Regions from separate parts of the Rhizobium sp. 1399 genome, predicted to be linked through region 2. Evidence: riboswitches for the same ligand, from Rfam matches in the RefSeq annotation. Region 2 holds a riboswitch; the other holds the start of a gene.
The links. A riboswitch is a leader RNA that binds a small molecule or an ion and turns the genes downstream of it on or off. The one in region 2 is predicted to bind S-adenosylmethionine.
Positions count from the first base shown of each region.

Region 1: it holds a riboswitch for S-adenosylmethionine, as region 2 does, so the genes downstream of both, metA (homoserine O-succinyltransferase) here and J2X71_RS03645 (O-succinylhomoserine sulfhydrylase) in region 2, are expected to answer to the same signal.

Region 1 is NZ_JAVDSU010000007.1:275,336-286,097, reverse strand. It holds gene J2X71_RS22900 (OmpW family protein) at 1-143, shown strand, start outside; gene J2X71_RS22895 (thiamine diphosphokinase) at 273-923, shown strand; gene J2X71_RS22890 (ABC-F family ATP-binding cassette domain-containing protein) at 927-2,753, shown strand; gene J2X71_RS22885 (VOC family protein) at 2,858-3,256, shown strand; gene J2X71_RS22880 (DUF5666 domain-containing protein) at 3,418-4,047, shown strand; gene J2X71_RS22875 (ABC transporter ATP-binding protein/permease) at 4,103-5,944, opposite strand; SAM riboswitch at 6,092-6,169, shown strand; gene metA (homoserine O-succinyltransferase) at 6,217-7,140, shown strand; gene J2X71_RS22865 (aldose epimerase family protein) at 7,281-8,303, shown strand; gene J2X71_RS22860 (GntR family transcriptional regulator) at 8,421-9,194, shown strand; gene J2X71_RS22855 (SIS domain-containing protein) at 9,191-10,222, shown strand; gene nagA (N-acetylglucosamine-6-phosphate deacetylase) at 10,222-10,762, shown strand, end outside.
Region 2 is NZ_JAVDSU010000001.1:693,353-704,114, forward strand. It holds gene J2X71_RS03620 (methyl-accepting chemotaxis protein) at 1-366, shown strand, start outside; gene J2X71_RS03625 (VOC family protein) at 428-811, opposite strand; gene J2X71_RS03630 (hypothetical protein) at 1,183-1,464, shown strand; tRNA gene J2X71_RS03635 (tRNA-Gly) at 1,475-1,548, opposite strand; gene J2X71_RS03640 (2'-deoxycytidine 5'-triphosphate deaminase) at 1,609-2,703, opposite strand; SAM riboswitch at 2,777-2,855, shown strand; gene J2X71_RS03645 (O-succinylhomoserine sulfhydrylase) at 2,902-4,086, shown strand; gene apaG (Co2+/Mg2+ efflux protein ApaG) at 4,276-4,668, shown strand; gene J2X71_RS03655 (Hsp33 family molecular chaperone) at 4,692-5,684, opposite strand; gene argF (ornithine carbamoyltransferase) at 5,776-6,693, opposite strand; gene J2X71_RS03665 (aspartate aminotransferase family protein) at 6,739-7,938, opposite strand; gene J2X71_RS03670 (GcrA family cell cycle regulator) at 8,363-8,893, shown strand; gene J2X71_RS03675 (pyrroline-5-carboxylate reductase) at 9,191-9,979, shown strand; gene phoB (phosphate regulon transcriptional regulator PhoB) at 10,110-10,762, opposite strand, start outside.

The sequences.
Region 1 (10,762 bases), on a different contig from region 2:
ATGAGCATTGGGGTGCGAACCTGGATGTGAAGAAGATCTTCCTGCGTCCGGATTTCGATGCGACCGTCGGCGGTGCCGATGTCAGTGGCAAGGCGAAACTGGATCCCTGGCTGATCGGCGCCGGTGTCACCTATCGCTTCTAGAGCATTTGATTGACGCAATTCCGGTCGCAAAACCGTTGCATGCTTTTGCGGGAATTGCTTTGAGGGAAAGGCACCGGATATCCGGCGCCTCTTCCCCTTCACCCCCCGTTTGCGCTATGGGCAATGCCCATGAGCCAATCCACCTTCACCATCCTGCTCGGCGGGGCACTCAGCCTGACGGATCGTCTGCGCGACGCCGTGCGGGAAAGCCGGTTTATTGCGGCCGACGGCGGCATGCGGCATGCGACGGCCCTGGGCGTGGTGCCGGAACTGTGGGTTGGCGATTTCGATTCCACGCCGCCCGATCTCGACGGCGCTTTTCCCGATGTGCCACGCCAGCCCTATCCAGCCGCAAAGGCTGCGACGGATGGTGAAATTGCCGTTTCCGAGGCGATCGAACGTGGCGCCAAGCGCCTGATCCTTGCGGGTGCGCTGGGCGGTGAACGGTCCGACCACGCCTTGCAGCATCTGCTCTACGCCGTGGAGTTGGCGGAGGAAGGCTTCGACATGCTGCTGACCTCGGGCAGTGAGGAGGCCGTGCCTTTGCTTCCTGGCTCGCTGGAGATCGATCTTCCGCCGGGCAGCCTGTTTTCCGTGCCAGGCTTCAGCGAGCTGCGTGGCCTGTTCATCGAAAATGCCCGCTATCCGCTCGCCGACTTCCATTTGCCCTTCGGCTCGTCGCGCACCATTTCCAATGTGGCGGAAGGCCCCGTGCGCTTCTCGCTTGCCAGCGGCAGGGCCATCGTGCTCGCGCGGCCCTATGATCTTTCCGGAGTCTGATACTTGGCGCCTCCCATTCTGAAACTCGACGATATCTTCCTGAGCTTCGGCGGTGCACCGCTTCTGGCGGGGGCCGCCCTGCAGGTGGAGTCCGGCGACAAGATCTGTCTCGTGGGCCGCAACGGCTCGGGCAAATCGACGCTTCTGAAGATCGCCGCCGGCCTGGTCGACGCGCAGTCGGGTGAGGTCTTCCGCCATCCAGCGTCCACGGTGCGCTATCTGGAGCAGGCGCCGGATTTTGCCGACTTCCAGACCGTGCAGGCCTATGCCGAAGCCGGTCTCGGACCGGGCGATGATCCCTATCGTGTCAGCTACCTGCTCTCGCATCTCGGGCTGACCGGCGAGGAAAATCCTAAGAAGCTTTCTGGCGGCGAAGCGCGCCGCGCAGCACTTGCGCGCGTACTGGCGCCGGAGCCGGACATCCTGCTGCTCGACGAGCCAACCAACCATCTCGACCTGCCGACCATCGAGTGGCTGGAAGGCGAATTGCAGAAGACGCGCAGTGCGCTGGTGCTGATCTCACACGACCGCCGCTTCCTCGAAATGGTCTCGACGGCCACCGTCTGGCTTGACCGCGGCACGTCTCGCCGGCTCGACAAAGGCTTTGCGTTTTTCGAGGCATGGCGGGACCAGGTGCTGGAGGCAGAGGAGCTGGAGCAGCACAAGCTCGGCAAGGCGATCGAGCGGGAAGAACACTGGCTGCGCTATGGCGTGACGGCACGACGCAAGCGCAACATGCGCCGGCTCGGCGAGCTGCAGACGATGCGTTCGCAGTATCGTGGCCACAAAGGACCGCAGGGAACCGTGCAGGCAAGCGCTTCCGATGCGCAGGAATCCGGCAAGCTAGTGATCGAGGCTGACAAGATCACCAAGAGCTATGACGACCGGCCGATCGTCGCGCCGTTCTCGATCCGCGTGCATCGCGGCGATTGCATCGGTCTCGTTGGCCCGAACGGCGCCGGCAAGACGACGCTTTTGAAGATGCTGACCGGTCAGCTTGCGCCCGACAGCGGCACGGTGAAGCTCGGCACCAATCTTGATATCGCGACCCTCGACCAGAAGCGTGAGGATCTGAATCTCGACGATACGCTTGCCAACTACCTTACGGATGGGCGTGGTGAGAATCTGCTGGTCAATGGCGAGCAGCGGCATGTGACCGGCTATATGAAGGAATTCCTGTTCCAGCCGGAGCAGGCGCGCACGCCGATCAAGAATCTCTCCGGCGGCGAACGCGCCCGGCTGATGCTGGCGCGCATCCTGTCGCGGCCGACGAACCTGCTCATCCTCGACGAGCCGACCAACGATCTCGACATCGAGACGCTGGATCTCTTGCAGGAGATCGTCACGGGTTTTGCCGGCACCGTCATCCTCGTCAGCCACGATCGCGACTTCCTCGACCGGACTGTGACCTCGACGATTGCGCCAGCCAATCCGGAAGCGCCGGACGGGCGCTGGATCGAATATGCCGGCGGCTATTCCGACATGCTGGCGCAGCGCAAGGGTGCAGCCGAGGAGCGCCGCAGGGCCGAGAAGGCGGCGGAAAAGCCTAAGGCGCAGGAGACTACTGCGGCTGCTGCACCCTCTGCCTCGAAGGTCAAGCTCTCCTACAAGCAGAAATTCGCACTCGAAAACCTGCCGAAAGAAATGGCCAAGGCAGAGGCGGAGATCGGCAAGCGTGAGGAGAAGATGGCCGATCCGAACCTCTTCACCAAGGACCCGGCAACCTTCAACCGGCTGGCATCCGAGATGGAGAAGCTGCGCGAAAGCCTGACGAAGATGGAAGAGGAATGGCTGGAACTCGAAATGCTGCGCGAGGAGCTGGAAGGCTGATCCGATAAAAATTTCCTGAAATGTCGGATCGGGTGGTTTTTCTCCGTCCTTGGGCCGAACGTGATCAACGGCATGGTGCCGCCACGTCATAAGGGAGATTTTTCATGCGCATGATTTTCGTGAACCTGCCGGTCAAGGACCTCGTCAAGTCGAAGGAATTCTTCTCGGCGCTCGGCTTTTCCTACAATCCGAATTTTACCACAGACGATGCTGCCTGCATGATCGTCGAGGAAAACATCTATGTGATGCTGCTGACCCACGGTCATTTCCAGCAGTTCATCGAGGGCGATATCGCCGATACGACGAAGGGCAAGGAAGTGCTGACCTGCCTTTCGGCCGGCAGCCGCGATGAGGTGGATGACTACCTCAAGAAGGCGCTGGCAGCGGGCGGCAAGCCCTGGAAGCCGATCCTCGATATGGGGCCGATGTATGGATGCAGCTTCCAGGACCTCGACGGCCATGTCTGGGAAATCATGTACATGGACATGTCTGCTGCCGGTTGAGCCGGTCTTTTCAAAGGTCTTTCGCGGACTCCGGCGTCTGGAACCGGATTGTCGGGTTCCGCTTTCCTCACTTTTCCTTGATTCGCCCGCGCCGCGTCATGCGGCATAGAGTGCCGCTCAGCTGGGGATCGTGCCGATCAATGGCGACAAGGAAGAGTTACATGTCTTGCAAATCCTATACCAGAATATTGACGGCGCTTGCCGCCAGCGGCTTCGTCGTGCTTAGCCTTTCGCAGGCGGCGATTGCTCAGGAAAACCAACGCGTGCGCGTTCGTGGCACGATCGAGAGTCTCAACGGCGACACGCTAACCGTCAAGACCCGCGAGGGCAGCGATGCGACGGTGGCGCTCAAGTCCGGCTGGAAGGTCTCGGGTATCAGGAATGCTTCTGTCGATGATATCAAGGTCGGCGATTTCGTTGGTGTCGCCTCCTTGCCGAAGGGCACAGGTCCCGATGGCGCGATCGAGGTGCTGATCTTCCCGGCCGCGATGAAGGGCACCGGCGAAGGCAGCCGTCCGTGGGACGTGCAGCCGAACAGTTCGATGACCAATGCGACCGTCAGCAATGCGGTCAAGGCTGTTGACGGCCACACGATCACGCTCACCTATCAGGGCAAGGAAAAGACCATCTCGATTGCCGAGGGCACGCCGATCGTTACCTTTGCGCCGGCAACGAAAGATGATCTGAAGCCGGGCGCCGGCGTTATCGTCATGGCGGAAAGGGCAGCCGACGGCAGTATCTCGGCCGCTCAGGTCGCCGTCGGCATCAACGGCGTGATGCCGCCGATGTAAGCTCTCCTGGAGCAATTTCAGCCAAACCGCTGTGTATTTCTTCTACTGGAATTGATCAGAGCGCCGGGGCAGGAGCTGCCGCGGCGCTTGATCCTGCGACGGATGCTACCGGTTCTTCATCGGATTTCGAAGGCAGCGCCAGCAGATGCAATGTGCGCGGATGCAGCGCTTCCAGATAGGTCTCCGAGCGGCCGATATAGATCATGCCGGTGTCCGGCATCGTGGTAAGCAGCTTCGTCATAGTGCGCTGCCATTCCGGCTCCATGCCTTCGAGCACTTCGTCGAAGACGGCCCAGCGCGGCTTGACGAGGAGCAGGCGGGCAAAGCCGATTGCCTTCTGTTCATCGGCATCGAGAAGCTTGTCCCAGCGCGCGCGGCTATCGAGGCGGGCGACCAGCGAATGCAAGCCGGCAGCCTCAAGTGCGGCTTCGATGGCCGCGGTGTCATAGGCTTCGGGTTTTTGGGGGAATGCGATCGCCTCGCGCAGCGTTCCACCCGGTACATAGGCAACCTGGGGGATGAACAGGATGTCGTCAATCGGCGGCAGGCCTATTGTGCCTTTGCCGCAGGGCCAGAGGCCGGCCATGGCCTGAAAGAGCAGGCGGCGGTTCACGCTGTGATCGCCGTTGATCATGACCTTTTCGCCGGCCCTGATCGTCACATCCGTTTCGCGCATCTGGAAGCCGCCGCAATCGTCGATATCCTCGCCAAGCTTGGCAACGATGACGATATCCTTCAGCATCAGCCTGTCGGGCGCGGTTTCCTCGTAGACGATTGCGTCCTTCAAATCGAAGTCATCATCCATCTCCTGAAGCGCCTGGCGGAAATCGGTGACGCGCATCAGCGTGGCACGCCATTCGGCAATCGGGCCGAAGTTGGCGACATACCAGCGCAGCGCCGTATTGACCTGGTTGAAGGCGCCAACCGACATCATCAGCTGGCCGAATGTGAGGCCGCCGGAGAAATAGGCGGGGGCTGCAACAATGATCGGGATAACGATAACCAGCCAGCCATAACCCGCCGAGACCCAGGTCAGGTTGGTATTGGCCATGGCGAGCCGCTTGATGACGGTAAGGACGTTGCTGATATCGCCGTTGATGCGTTTGCGCTCGTTCTCTTCGCCACGCGCCACTGTTATCGCCGGCATGTTCTCGTTGGCATGCATCAGCGCAAAGCGCAGTTCGGCTTCCTTCGAGAATCGGTCGGCATTGAGCTTGACGAGCTTGCGGCCAACGACCTGGCTCAATAGTGAGGCCGATGCGGCGTAGAAGATCGCCGCCCAGACCATATAGCCGGGGATGGTGAAGCTGTGGCCGCTGATATGGAAGATAAAGCCGCTCGAAAGTTCCCACAAGACGCCGATGAAACTGACGAGCAGAATGGTCGATTGCAGGAGGCCGAGAGCGAGGTTGGTGGTGCTTTCGGCAAGATTGCGGGAATCTTCGTGAAGGCGCTGGTCCGGGTTAATGCCGAGGATGCCGATGGTGGAGAGCTTGAGGGCGCGCTTGCGCTCCAGCCACTGATCGACGAGATCGCGTGAGAGGCCTTCGCGCATGTAGAGGGCGGTCATCTGGTTCAGCCATGCCTGCAGCACGTTGAGCAGCAACAGCGCACCGGCGATCATCGCGAAGACTTCGAGCTGGCGGAAGAACTCGCCGAGATCACGACGCTCGAGGGAATCGTAGAAAGGGGCGTTCCATTCGTTGAGGATCACCTGTCCATAGGCGGTCATCAGGATGATGACGACAAGCAGGATCGCAAGTCCCACGACCTTGCCGCGAACCTGCGAATTCCAGAATGCGGAGAACATCACTCCAAGCCGATATGTCAGGCTGAGATCATACCCCACCCGGTCCTGACTCTGGATGCCCTTCCCCCCTTTGACGTCATTTTTCATTATTTTTTCCAAAATCGCCCATCACACCATTAATAACATGGGGGCGTTACTGGTCCATCAACAGATTCCACCACCCATAAAGAAAGCGTGATGGCTTGTGCAGCTGTCTCTATTGACAGTTGATTCGCAGCGCGACTGGCGCTAATTAGGATGCCTCGTGGTGATTTGGCCGGCCGGCTTGCAGCCACGTTAAATAAATCGCTAAAGGGCCGCGTGCGGACCGGTAGCGATTCTTTCGCCGCCGGTTTTTTATTTTGATCGAGTTGACCGCAATGCCCATCAAGATCCCCGATACGCTGCCCGCATTCGAAACCCTCGTGAACGAGGGCGTGCGGGTGATGACCGAAACGGTGGCGATCCGCCAGGATATCCGCCCCTTGCACATCGGGCTGCTCAACCTCATGCCGAACAAGATCAAGACCGAGGTGCAGATGGCGCGCCTGGTGGGTGCTTCGCCGCTGCAGGTAGAACTCTCGCTGATCCGTGTCGGCAACCACAAGGCCAAGAACACTTCTGAAGAACATCTGCTCGCCTTCTACCAGACCTGGGAGGAAGTGAAGCACCGTAAATTTGACGGCTTCATCATCACGGGTGCGCCGATCGAGACGCTGCCTTACGAGGACGTTACCTATTGGAAGGAAATGCAGCAGATTTTCGACTGGACGCAGACAAACGTCCATTCGACCATGAATGTCTGCTGGGGTGCGATGGCGGGGATTTATCATTTCCACGGCGTGCCGAAATATGAACTGAAGGAAAAGGCCTTCGGCGTTTACCGCCACCGTAATCTCAAGCCCTCTTCCGTTTATCTCAACGGTTTCTCTGATAATTTCGAGGTTCCGGTGTCGCGCTGGACCGAGGTGCGCCGGGCCGACATCGAGAAGGTCGACGGCCTCGAGATCCTGATGGAATCGAGCGAGATGGGCGTGTGTCTCGTCCACGAGCCGAAGGGTCGGCGGCTTTATATCTTCAATCACGTCGAATATGATTCCACGTCTCTTTCGGACGAATATTTCCGCGACGTGAATGCTGGCGTACCGATCAAGATGCCGCACAACTACTTCCCGCATAACGATCCGGCGCTCGCGCCGCAGAACCGCTGGCGCAGCCATGCGCATCTGCTTTTCGGCAACTGGATCAATGAGATCTACCAGACGACGCCCTACGATATCGAAGAGATCGGCTCGGACATCTGAGCGTCACCGGTCCAGTTTAGAAATGATGCCGTCGCATTTCTGCGACGGCATTTTGTTTTCCGGCCCTGCCCGGTTGCGGTTTGCGGCGAATGGGGGCAGGTTCCGGTTCCTGAATTCTAGGGATGGAGTAAGCGTCGATCATGACGGACAAGTTGGAACGGGAAGTTTTCGGACAGACGAAGGACGGGGAGACCGTCCATCGCGTCGTCATCCGCGGCGGCGGACTGACGGTCAAGGTATTGAGCTGGGGCGCAGTAATCCAGGATATCAGCCTCGAGGGCCATAATGCCCCGCTGGTGCTCGGCTTCGAGGATTTAGGCAGCTACCTCGCGCATTCGCCTTTCTTCGGCGCGACACCGGGACGCTGTGCCAACCGCGTCGGCGACGGCAAGTTCACGCTCGACGGCAAGGACTACCAGCTCGAACTGAACGAGAAGGGTGTCACTCATCTTCACGGCGGCAGCAACAATATCGGTACGCTCGTTTGGACGATCGTCGAGCACGAGACCGACCGTGTCGTGCTGAAGATCGTCGATCCCGATGGCCGCGCCGGTTATCCCGGCAACTGCACGATCCAGGCGACCTATCGCGTACATGGCAATGGCGAGCTTTCCGTCAACTACGAGACGACGACGGATCAACCGACGATCGCCAATGTCTGCCAGCACTCCTATTTCAATCTCGATGGCCGGGAGGATGCGCTGGCGCATGACATCATGATCGCTGCCGACCACTATCTGCCGACCAATGAGAAGCAGATACCGACCGGCGAGATCCGCTCTGTCGAAGGCACGGCGTTCGATTTCCGCGCGATGGCGCCGATGAAGCGTTTCGCCGGTCAGGAGCAGGCGCTCTACGATCATAATTTCTGCTTCTCGAGCGAGCGCACGGCCAAGCGCTCCGTCGTACTTGCCCGCAGCCTGCATTCCGGCGTCTCGCTGGAAGTGCGCACGACCGAGCCTGGCGTACAGTTCTATGCCGGCTTCAAGCTCGGCGTGCCGGTGCCGGGTCTCGGGGGCCGCAAGTATGCGCCATTCGCAGGCTTCTGCCTGGAAACGCAGATCTGGCCTGACGCCATCAATCACGCGGATTTTCCGAACGCGGTTCTGCGTCCAGGTGAGGTACTGCGGCAGGAAACGGATTACATCTTCACGAAGAACTGAGTTCAGCTATCCTGTCAGGATCAATGAAAACCCTCGCGGTGTCCCGCGAGGGTTTTTCTTTTTGGTGAAGCGAATCCGACTTGCCGATTGGTTCTAAATAGGTTCTATTATACGTCCATGGATAGAACCAGTCTGATAGCGGAACTGAATGGTCGTGGGCTGCGCGATGAGGCGGCAACGGGGCCGCTTTACAAGCGGCTGGCGCAGGCGCTCACGGGCCTCATTCAGGAAGGTCTGCTGAAGCCCGGAACAGCGCTGCCCGGCGAACGCGATCTAGCGGAAGCCCTGAAGCTTGGCCGCGTGACGGTTCGGACAGCCTATCGCGATCTCATGACATCGGGTGCGCTGGAATCGCGCCACGGCAGCGGCACCTTCGTTTCCAGCAAGGTGGAGCGCATGGAGCAGTCGCTATGGCGGCTTTCCTCCTTCTCGGCAGACATGCGCTCGCGCGGACGCTCGCCGGCGGCGAAGATCCTGTCGCGTACCATCAACAATCCGTCTCCCGAAGAATCCTTCCTGCTCGGCCTCGGTGTCGATGAGCCCGTGCTGCGGCTCGACCGCCTTCGTCTGGCTGACGGGCTGCCCCTCGCCATCGAACGCGCGGTCGTGCCGGTCAAGTTTCTCGGCGAGGATGCCGGCGGTGAAGGCTCGCTCTATGATGCGCTCGCCCAGAGCGGCCACAAGCCGGTGCGCGCCATGCAGCGGCTGACCGCCGTCACGCTCGATCCTTCATCGGCGGCTATCCTCGATGTCAAGGCCGGTGCGCCGGCGCTTCTGATCGAACGCGTTTCACGCCTGGAAGACCAGCGCGTCGTTGAATACACCCGCTCGCATTATCGTGGTGACGCCTATGATTTCGTCGCCGAACTGAGAATTGGAGATGACCTATGAGTGAGAACCAGTCGTTGATGCTGCAGGAGGCGGGCCAATCGCCCGAAGTGGTCGCTACCCTGCTCGAAAAGGAAAAGCCGGTCTTCGCAGAAATCGCCCGGCTGTTCTCGTCCGCCCGCCCGAGCGTGGTGACGACGGCGGCTCGCGGCTCTTCCGACCATGCGGCGACCTTCTTCAAATATCTGTTCGAGATTACCTGCGGCGTGCCGGTCGCCTCGATCGGGCCGTCTATTGCTTCCGTTTATGGTGCCTCCCTGCATCTGAAGGGCGGCATCCATTTCACCGTTTCACAGTCGGGCGCGAGCCCTGACATCGTGGCGCTGCAGGAGGCGGCCAAGAAGGGCGGGGCGACGACGATTGCCGTCGTCAACGTCACTGACAGCCCGCTCGCCAAGCAGGCCGATCTCGTTCTTGGCCTCAATGCCGGTGCTGAAAAGAGCGTTGCGGCGACCAAATCCTTCATCGCATCTGTTGCCGCCCTCGCTGGCGTGACGGCTGCGATCAGCGGCAAGGCCGATCTGCAGGCGGCGCTCGAGAAGCTTCCGGCCGCTCTTTCCGCGACGTCCGGCATCGAAACCAAGGCAGCCGAGGATGTGCTGTTCAATGCCGCCTCACTTTATACCGGCGGCCGCGGCACGGCTTTCGCCATCGCTCTCGAGGCGGCCCTGAAGGCCAAGGAGACAGCTGGTCTTCACGCTGAGGCCTTCTCTCTTGCGGAACTGATGCACGGCCCGATGCGCCTCGTACAACCTGGCTTCCCGATCATCGGTTTCGTGCCTGAAGATGCCGCCTACGACAACAATGTAAAGGCGCTGGAGCGTCTGCAGAAGCTTGGCGCTACCACCGTGCCCTTTTCGACGAAGCCGCTCGCCGGCGTCAATCTGCAGGTTCCGACGACCGGCAACGGTCTCGTCGATCCCCTGGTTTCGCTACTCGTCTACTATCGCCTGATCGAGTCCGTCACCCGCCGGAAGGGCTTTGATCCGGACAAGCCGGCCAACCTTCTCAAGGTGACGGAGACCGTCTGATGACCCGCAAGATCTTCACCGGCGCGCGTATCTTCGATGGCGAACGTTTCCATGACGAACGGGCGCTGATCGTCAAGGACGGACGCGTCGAGGCGATCGTCGGCCTGAATGATCTGCCCAAGGGCGAGGTCGTGACACTTGATGGAGGCGTGCTGTCTGCCGGCTTCATCGATGCGCAGGTCAATGGCGGTGGCGGCCGCATGCTGAACGACGAGCCGTCGCCGGGTTCGATGTACATGATCGCCGATGGGCATCGGCCGTATGGAACGACGGCGCTGCTGCCGACGCTGATCACCGATACGGCCGAAGCGACGGTTGCCGCGATCGAGGCGGCGAAAGTCGCGGTGAAGACCAACCGTGGTGTTGCCGGCCTGCATCTGGAAGGTCCGCATCTGGCGCCGGCGCGCAAGGGTGCGCATCTCGCCGAGCTGATGCGTCCGGTCGAGGACAAGGACGTCAAGGGCTTTATCGCCGCGCGCGAGGCGATCGGCACGCTGCTCGTCACCATGGCGGCGGAGCAGGTGACAGTTTCGCAGGTGC
Region 2 (10,762 bases):
CAGGAGATCAATACAGCCGTCAATACCATGGATCAGGGCACGCAGCAGAATGCCGCCATGGTCGAGGAATCCACCGCGGCAAGCCATAGCCTTGCCACGGAAGCGACGGCGCTCAACAACCTGCTTGGCCAGTTCCGCCTGACAGGCACCGGCGGCTTCGTTGCAAGCGCACCAATCTCGACGGCACCGGCCGCGCCGCGTGCTGCCGCCCGGCCGGCTGCCAGAGCCCCGGTCCGCGTTGCCGAAAGCACCGCACGCCCGAAGGCTTCGCCGGCCCGCGCCCTCGGCCAGAAGCTCGCCAGCGCTTTCGGTGCGAACAGCGCAGCCCCCGCTAGCAGCCAGGAAGCCGATTGGACGGAATTCTGAGCAAAAGACATGATTGAATGAGGATGGGCGGCTTCGGCCGCCCATTTTCGTTTCAGGTCCTTCAGGCTGGTGGACGCCAGCCGACTTCGACAAGAAGATTGCCGGGCGCGGTGCAGTAGAAGAGCCAGCTGCCGCGAATGGCGGTCGGTGGTGCTGAGACAGCGGCATCATCTGTCACCAGACGGCCATGAAGCCGATCGACATCCAATCTTTCGGTGAGGATGAAGCCGATATGATAGGTCTGCCGCTGCAGCTCCACCTGATCGGCACCGCCGAATTTCGGCAGCGGGCGGCTCAAGACGATCTCCGTTCCCTGGTCGTCATGAAGGATCGCCCGGCCGATCCGTTCGTTCATCTCCCGCAATTCCAGACTGAAATAACGCAGGAAGAAATCCGCCGTAGCGGCAATATCGGGCACGTAGAAATCAAGATGGTTCAAACGCATGAATGTCTCCTTTGAGAATAAAATCCCGGAGGAGTGCGTCTTTTAACGCTCCGCATGCCGCCGGGACCCCGCATTCGCATGCGGGCCACGTCGCGGGTTCTCGTGTGAAACACGGAGCAGAGGTTCCGATGATGGAAGGGACCGGGCTTACCTCATCCGATCCTGCCTTTTTCGACATTGCCGCTCTAGCAGATCGCACCGAGAGCGGCAATATGGTCGGTCGAGCGGTTTCAGAGGAGCGAAGTCAGACCGATGGCGACCTTTACCAAAGCTCTTCTCGAAGGGTTGAAGACACGCGTACCGTTTGTATCGTGAGCTTTCCGGGATTTGCGGTACAATAGCACCGTGCTGCGGAATGAAAGGCTTCCAATATGAAACTGATCGCACTTGGCCTCATCGGCGCGCTGGCGCTCGCTGGCTGCACGACTGTCGAATATACCGGTCCCGGCATCGAGCCCATTCCCGGCAGCATCACCTATAACGGCCAGCCGCGCACGAAACTCACCAAATCACCTATTGGCTCGACCTTCCCGCACAATTTCATCGACCAGTACGGCAGGCAGGTCGAAGAGACCTATATCATCCGCCCGGATCGCACGCTGGCGATCGCTCACCGCCAGTACCGGCCGATCAACATTTTCGGAAGAGATTGAGAGGAATAGCTGGAGCGGGTGAAGGGAATCGAACCCTCGTATTCAGCTTGGGAAGCTGCTGCTCTACCATTGAGCTACACCCGCCTGATGGCTTGAGACTTCCAACAGATAGCCGCCGCTGTCAAGTGACGGCGCCATCGGGCATCAAATCCGAAAATGCTTAGACAGTTTGAGGCCCTGGGCCTGATAGTTGGAGCCGAGGCCTGAACCGTAGAGGCTCGACGGCTGTTCCTGCATGTGCTCGTAGATCAGGCGGCCGACGATCTGGCCGTCTTCCAAGATGAAGGGCACTTCGTGGCTGCGCACTTCCAGTACCGCACGGCTGCCGCGCCCGCCGGCCGGCGCATGGCCGAAGCCTGGATCGAAGAAGCCGGCATAGTGGACGCGGAACTCACCGACGAGCGGATCGAAGGGGGTCATTTCCGCCGCATAATGCGGGGGAACGTGCACGGCCTCACGCGAGACGAGGATGTAGAACTCATCCGGATCGAGGATCAACTCGGTGCGGCCGCGGCTGTAGAGTGGTTCCCAGAAATCGTAGATATCGTGCTGGGCCTTCTTGTCGACGTCGACGACGGCCGTGTGGTGTTTGCCGCGATAGCCGATCAAGCCTTCCTCGTCGCCCGTCAGATCGATCGACAGCGCAATGCCGCCGCCGGATACGTTCGGCTGCTTGGCAGCGACGAGCGTTTCCGTTGCGTGCAACTTCAAAAGCTCCGGCTCGCCCAGAACCGAATGGCCGACGCGGAAGCGGATCTGTGACAGGCGCGAGCCGCGGCGCACGACGATGGGGAAGGTGCGCGGGCTGATTTCGAGATAGAGCGGGCCGGAATAGCCTGATGGGATCTTGTCGAATTCCTGCGCGTAATCGGTGATGACGCGCGTGAAGATATCGAGGCGGCCGGTCGAGCTCTTCGGATTGGCCGAGGCCGACATGTCGGCCGGCAGATCGAGGCGCTCCATGAGCGGCACGATGTAGACGCAGCCCGTCTCCAGCACCGCGCCTTCGCTGAGGTCTATGACATGCAGGCTCAGTCGGTCGAGCTTGTCTGAGACGAGATGGGACGGGCCGGGCATGAAGCTGGCGCGCACCCGAAAAGCCTTGGCGCCCAGCCGCAGATCCAAGCTGGCGGGCTGGATCTGGTCGCGGTCCAGCTCGCGCTCGCTTTGAAGACGCCCCGTCTCAAACAGCGCTGCAATTGCGCGGTCGGCCAAAATTCCAGTTTCGCGAGCCATCATGCTCCATCCATAATTTGCAGCCGACAAAACCAAAGTCGGGGAATTGACGCAAGCTTAGAACGGCAGTATTGCAAATTTATCCCGTGGTGATTTGGCCGGTCGGCTTGCAGCCACGTTAAATAAGTGGCTAAAAAGACCGGGTTGAAAACCGGTCTGCATTTGCGGCCGGTTTTTTTGTTGTTTGAAAGTGGTGATGGCATGAGCAAGACCTGGCGCCCGGCAACCCAACTCGTCCACGGCGGAACGCTCCGCTCGCAATATGGCGAGACATCCGAGGCAATCTATCTCACGCAGGGTTTCGTCTACGATACGTCGGAAGCGGCGGAAGCGCGCTTCAAGGGCGAGACCGAAGGTTTCATCTATGCGCGCTACGGCAGCCCCACCAATGACATGTTCGAAAAGCGCATGTGCATGCTGGAAGGCGCCGAAGACGCCCGCGCCACCGCTTCCGGCATGGCTGCAGTCACCGCCGCCATTCTCTGCCAGCTGAAGGCCGGCGATCATATCGTTGCCGCCCGTGCCCTCTTCGGCTCCTGCCGCTGGGTCGTCGAGACGCTGGCGCCGAAATACGGCATCGACTGCACGCTGATCGACGGTCGCGACCTCGGAAACTGGGAAAAGGCTGTTACCCCGAAGACCAAGGTGTTCTTCCTGGAAAGCCCGACCAACCCGACGCTGGAAGTGATCGACATCGCCGGTGTCGCCAAGCTCGCCAACCAGATCGGCGCGAAGGTCGTCGTCGACAACGTCTTTGCGACGCCGCTCTTCCAGAAGCCGCTGGAACTCGGCGCCCATATCGTCGTCTATTCCGCGACCAAGCACATCGACGGCCAGGGCCGCTGCCTCGGTGGCGTCGTTCTCTCCGACAAGGAATGGATCGACGAGAACCTGCACGACTACTTCCGCCATACCGGTCCGGCCATGTCGCCCTTCAACGCTTGGACGCTCCTGAAGGGCATCGAGACGCTGCCGCTGCGCGTCAAGCAGCAGACGCAGAATGCAGCGAAGATCGCGGATTTCCTGGCCGATCAGGGCAAGGTCGCCAAGGTCATCTATCCCGGCCGCAAAGACCATCCGCAGGCCGATATCATCGCCAAACAGATGTCCGGTGGGTCGACGCTCGTCTGCTTCGAGCTCAAAGGTGGCAAGGAAGCTGCCTTCGCGCTGCAGAACGCGCTTGAGATCGTCAAGATTTCCAACAATCTCGGCGACTCCAAGAGCCTGATCACGCATCCGGCCACGACCACGCACAAGAACCTGACGGACGAAGCTCGCGCCGAACTCGGCATCTCGCCTGGTACTGTGCGCCTGTCGGCCGGCATCGAGGATACGGACGATCTGATAGAAGATTTCGCCCGCGCTCTGGCGAAGGTTTCGGCCTGACCATCAAGGCACGGCCGTCGGCAGACGCTGCGGCCGTCGCATTTGCCTTGAAATTAACACTGAGAGTTAGGCTTAATGAACGAAAGGCGGTCCAACCGGGGGTGGTGAGGCCGCGATCACTGTACCGTTTCTTGACGGCAGAGGCCTCTTATAAGATACGGGTAACATATCCTGACTAAGGTGTAAGGCATGTATCGCGCCCTCACACGAGATATCGAAGTCGTTGTCGAGCCGTTTTATCTGGAGGAGCAATCCGATCCGGATGACGATCGCTATGTCTGGGGTTACCGTGTGGTCATCAGCAACAATTCCGGCATCGCCGTACGTCTCGTCAACCGCTACTGGAACATTACCGACCAGAACGGGCAGATCGACGAGGTCAGCGGCCCCGGCGTCGTCGGCGAGCAGCCGCGGCTGCAGCCAGGTGACACCTATGAATATTCGTCGGGCTGCCCGCTGGATACGCCGTCCGGCCTGATGTTCGGCCACTACCAGATGGAGACGGACGAAGGCGAGACGTTCGATGTCGACATACCCGCCTTCTCTTTGGATTCACCCGGCCTGCTCAGGGTATTGAACTAGAGCCTGCCCCATTCTCCGCGCACTCACTCCGCCGCCGCAACTTCCTGCACCGGGAAGCGGTAGGTCGTGGAGCAGAATTCGCAGGTGACCGAGATCTCGCCATTTTCCTGGCTCGCCTCGATTTCCTCGGCGCTGAAGCCTTTCAGCACGCCGCCGATCTTTTCCCGTGAACAGCTGCAACGATCGAAGACGGCGCGCGGATCGTAGACGCGCACGCCGCGTTCGTGAAAGAGGCGAAAGAGCAGGCGTTCGGTGCCAACAAGCGGATCGGTCAGTTCATCGGCATCCACGGTTTCAACGAGCGAGCGGGCTTCCGTCCAGGCATCATCCTCAACATGGGCGCGCGCAGCCGTGTCGCCATCACCGCCATGAAGATCGGGCCGGCGCATACGCTCCGGCGCTTCCGGCAGGAATTGGGCGACGAGGCCCCCTGCCCGCCAGCGGTGACGCGGCTTACCGTTCTCGTCGCGGTCGAAGAGCTCGGCTGCGGCAAGGCGCACGCGCGTCGGGATCTGCTCCGACTGGCGGAAATAGACACCTGCAATGTCTTCCAGCGAGGTACCGTCAAGTGCCACGATACCCTGATAGGGCTGGCTGAACTTGCCCTGATCAATGGTGAAGGCGAGAACGCCCTTGCCGAGAAGCTGTTCCGGCTCCGTTTCGCCAGCCGCGATCGCCTTATCGAGCAAGGCCTGGTCGAAGCGAGCGTAGGCCCGGACATTTTCCGGCGTGGAGAAATCGGCAACCAAGAGATCGACGGGACCGTCGCTCTTGGTCTGGACAGTGAATTTGCCCTCGAACTTCAGCGAGGTGCCGAGCAGCACCGTGAGCACCACCACCTCCGCCAGAAGGCGGGCGACGGGCGTGGGATAATGGTGGCGTTCGAGGATTGAATCCAGCATTGGGCCGAGCTGGACAGCGCGACCGCGCACATCCAGCCCTTCCACCTGGAAGGGGACGACATGATCATCGCCGGCGAAATCGAACTCGCCGAGGGCGGCGGCAGCTTCTGCCATGGCTTTCACTCCTGTTTTGTCAGAGCAGCCGGCCAGCGCACCGGCTGCTTGCGCAGCCGCGAGTTTGGAACTCGCGACATCCGATTATGGTTCAGATCGCGCCCAGGCACCAAGCAAGAATCGACTTCTGCGCATGAAGACGGTTTTCCGCTTCATCGAAGACCACGGATTGCGGGCCATCGATCACTTCGTCCGTCACCTCCTCACCGCGGTGAGCGGGGAGGCAGTGCATGAACAATGCGTCTTTGCCGGCCTGCGCCATCAAATGCGCATTGACCTGATAAGGCTGGAAGACATTGTGACCGCGAGCCCGATGTTCCTGATTCATGGAGACCCAGGTATCGGTCACCACGCAATCGACGCCGGCGACCGCACGGTCAGCATCATGGTAAAGCATGATTTCGGCGCCCTCATTGCGGGCCCAGTTCAGATAGTGATCCTTCGGCTCGGAACCAAGGGGTACTGCCATGTTCATGCGGTAGCCGAAACGGGCAGCCCCCTCCACCAGGGAATGCAGCACGTTGTTGCCGTCACCCGTCCAGGCGATCGTCTTGCCCTTGATTGGGCCGCGATGCTCTTCAAAGGTCATGATATCGGCCATGATTTGGCAGGGATGGGTATCATCCGTCAGCGCGTTGATGACCGGCACGGTCGCATGCTCAGCGAGCTCCAGCATACGGTTGTGGTCGGTCGTGCGGATCATGATCGCGTCGACATAGCGCGACAGAACCTTGGCGGTGTCGCCGATCGTTTCGGCGCGGCCGAGCTGCATTTCAGTGCCCGATAAGAACAAGGTCTCGCCGCCGAGCTGGCGCATGCCGACATCGAAGGAGACGCGGGTTCGCGTGGACGGCTTCTCGAAGATCATGGCGAGCATCTTGCCGGCGAGCGGCTTGTCGGCCATGCCGGCCTTGAAAGCCTGCTTTCGCAGCTTGGCATCGTCCATGATGGTTCTGAGGTCGGATCCGGTGACGGCGGAAAGATCGAGGAAGTGTTTGGGGGAAGCCATTGTTCGTTACCTGCTACGCCCGCCGGCGGGCGGGGCATTGTCCTATCAAGCGGTCTTCTTGACCTTGGCGGCACGGATGTTTTCGGCAGCGCGTTCCAGACGGGAAAGACCCTCGCGCGCCTCCTCGGCGGTTACGACCAGCGGCGGCAGCAGGCGGATGACATTATCGCCTGCCGGGATCGCCAGAAGATGGGCTGCGCGGATTTCCTTCAGCAGCTCTGCCGAGGGAATGGCAGCCTTGACGCCGAGCAACAGCCCTTCGCCCCTGATATCTTCGATCACGTCGGGATAGCGATCCTTGAGCGATGCAAGGCCCTGGCGGAAGACGAGAGTGACATCACGCACATGCTGCAGGAAGCCCTCGGCCAGGATGACATCGAGCACCGCGTTACCGACAGCCATGGCCAGCGGGTTGCCGCCATAGGTGGAACCATGCGTGCCCGCCTTCATGCCGGAAGCGGCCTCTGCCGTCGCAAGGCAGGCGCCGAGCGGAAAGCCGCCGCCGATGCCCTTGGCAACCGCCATGATGTCGGGCGTTATACCCGACCATTCATGAGCGAAGAGCTTGCCGGTACGGCCGACGCCGGTCTGCACCTCGTCGAGGATCAGCAGCAGGCCATGCTCATCGCAGAGCTGGCGGAGCGCTTTCATGAATTCGGACGTTGCCGGGCGGACACCGCCCTCGCCCTGCACCGGCTCGATGAGGATGCCGGCGGTCTTGTCGGTAATAGCGGCACGGACAGCCTCGACATCGCCAAAGGGCACCTGATCGAAACCAGGGGTCTTCGGGCCGAAACCTTCGAGATATTTCTCCTGGCCGCCGGCGGCGATGGTCGCGAGCGTGCGGCCGTGGAAGGCGCCTTCGAAAGTAATGATGTGGAAGCGCTCGGGATGGCCCTTGGAGAACTGATAGCGGCGCGCCGTCTTGATGGCGCATTCGAGCGCCTCGGCGCCTGAATTGGTGAAGAACACCTTGTCGGCGAAAGTGGCATCCGTCAGGCGCTTGGCAAGCTTCTCCTGTCCCGACACCTCATAGATATTGGAGAGATGCCAGACCTTGTCGGCCTGATCCTTGAGAGCGGCCACAACGTGCGGATTGCCATGCCCCACGGAGGTAACGGCAACGCCCGCGCCGAAATCCAGATATCGCTCGCCCGTTTCGGTGATCAGCCACACGCCTTCGCCTCGCTCGAACCGCAGCGGGGCACGAGAATAGGTATCATAAAGCGGCGAGGCTTCAGCCATGGCGCAATCTCCTGGTCAGGCTCTGAGGCAATGGACTCCGGCTAAGAAAACCAGGCCCGAAAAATCAAAAATGCCGCCTTGCGGCGGCAGGGAGCACTATTTACTTTTCGCACTGCAATGTCAACAAAACTGAGGATTTAGCACATGCGTCAAGCCTCAAATCAGACTTGCAGGTCTATCAACAGCTAATGTTGCAGAAATGACTCTCCGGGGAAGCAAGTTGGGGAAAACCCTGAATTCGGATTCATCGGATTCACGCGACTCTTGTCACAGAGTCAGGCTCACACTAGGTTAAAGTTCAATTACTAGACTGCATGCGGCGGAACTAGTCACCAAAATTGATCAGGCGTTTCTTGCTTCGGAGACTTCCGAGGCAACGGTGAGGGATTCTGCCATCACCAACGCGAAAGGTGGAGACAGGGCAATGAACTGGACAGACGAGCGTGTCGAGAAGCTCAAGAAGCTTTGGTCGGAAGGGCTGAGCGCCAGCCAGATCGCTGCGCAGCTTGGCGGAGTGAGTAGAAACGCTGTTATCGGCAAAGTTCACCGGCTCAGTCTTCCCGGCCGCGCCAAGGCCGGCGGCACGGCGACCGCTGCGCGCGCACCGAAGCGCAATACGTCGGCTCCGCGCGCCCCGAACTATGCGTCTCGCATCACCACCCGCACCGTTACCCGCCAGCAGGGCGCAACGATGCTGAAGGAAGAGATCGAGATCGAAACGGTCGAGGAAATGGAATATGTGCCGGCCAAAAACGTGGTCGTGCCGATTTCGCGTCGTCTCGGCCTGACGGAACTGACGGAGCGCACCTGCAAGTGGCCGGTCGGCGATCCTCTGAAGGACGACTTCTACTTCTGCGGCTGCGACTCCCCGGATTCCTCGCCCTATTGCAACTATCACCAGCGCCTCGCCTACCAGCCGGTCAGCGAACGCCGAAAGGCTGTCCGGGTCGCCTGACCAGCGCCTTCTCAACAGATGCAGCATCCGCCGCCCCTCTTCGCTGACGCGCAGAGGGGCGTATTTTTTAGTCGGCACAGGAGGGCTGGAAAACGGCTCCTGACCACGATCTGCCGGGGGCCGATCTCTGCCTGCCGTTCACCATGCCTGACGATGCGAACTTGGCCCAACGCCGCCGATGCGTTTCAGCCCTAGACCGGTATGGAACGGTGGTGATGGCGCTGTAACGCGATTTTCTGATACAGATGCGGTATTCTCGTGGAGTAGCACGGCGCAAACAGTCGGTCAGGGGTGCCAATGGAGATCGATCCAAAGCGGATGGCAATGGGGTTCGTCGGGACGGGCACGATTACCGAGGCCGTCGTCACCGGATTGGGCAAGACAGCGTTTCGCGACACACCGGTAGTGCTGTCACCGCGCAGCGCAAGCGTCGCCGCCCGCCTTGCGGCGGCAAACCGGAATGTGTCGATCGCTTTGGGGAACCAGGATGTTCTCGACCGATCCGATCTCGTATTTGTGGCAGTGAGGCCGCAAATTGCCGAGGAGGTCATCCGCTCGCTCCGATTTCGGCCGGGCCACCATGTCATCAGCTTCGTCGCGGCCACGCCAATGGATCAACTGCTGGCGTGGATCGATCAGCCAGTTCGCCTGAGCCTGGCAATTCCACTTCCGTTCATCGCAGATCTTCAGGGCGCGACTGCGATCTACCCGCCCGACGAGGTTTCCCACGCCCTCTTTTCGGCGCTCGGAACGGCGATCCAGGTTGAAAACAGACCTGAGTTCGAACTTCTCGCGGTGGCGAGCTGCCTGATGGCCACCTATTTCGGCATCCTGGACGCGACGTCGACCTGGCTGCAGAGCCAAGGGCTTTCGAGAACGGCTGGCGACGCCTACCTCCGTCAATTGTTTTCCGGCCTCGCCCATGCTGCCCGTTCAAAACCTGTCGCGAGTTTTGATGAACTCATCGGCGAGCATTCGACCAAGGGCGGATTGAATGAACAGGTGCTCGAAAACTTTCGCGAGTTCGGCGGCACTGCGGCTCTGCAAAAGGCTCTTGATCGAGTTCTCGCACGCATTCGTCTGTAGAAAGCAGATTCTCTCGAGGTTCGCTTTCGGCGCCTGGTGTCGGCTTTCATAAGAAGCTAGGGGTGCCAGATAGACAAACGGGCCGCCCGGCAAAACCGAGCGACCCGTTCGTGACCTCCGATCACTCGGATCAGGCTTCCATGGAATATCCCGCGCCGCGGACGGTGCGGATGACATCCTGCATGTTGGAGAAGTTCAGCGCCTTACGCAGGCGTCCGACATGGACGTCGACGGTACGTTCGTCCACGTAGATATCGTGGCCCCAGACGCCATCCAGAAGCTGCGAGCGGGAGAAGACCCTGCCCGGCGACGACATCAGGAATTCGAGCAGGCGGAATTCGGTCGGGCCGAGACGGACTTCGCGGCTCTTGCGATGAACGCGATGGGTTTCGCGATCGAGCTCGATATCACCACACTTCAGAACGGTGGAGAGAACCTCCGGACGGGCGCGTCGCAGCATCGCCTTGACGCGGGCAACAAGTTCCGGCGTGGAGAAGGGCTTGACGACATAGTCGTCCGCGCCGGTCGAGAGACCGCGAACGCGTTCGCTCTCTTCGCCGCGTGCCGTCAGCATGATGATCGGCAGGCGCTCGGTCTCCGGCCGCATGCGCAGCCGGCGGCAGAGCTCGATGCCGGAAACGCCCGGCAGCATCCAGTCAAGGATGAGCAGGTCCGGCGTGCGCTCCTGAAGCCGGATTTCGGCCTCGTCGCCACGGAGGATCGTATCCACCTCGAAACCTTCAGCCTCGAGGTTGTAGCGGAGAAGCACACTCAGCGCCTCTT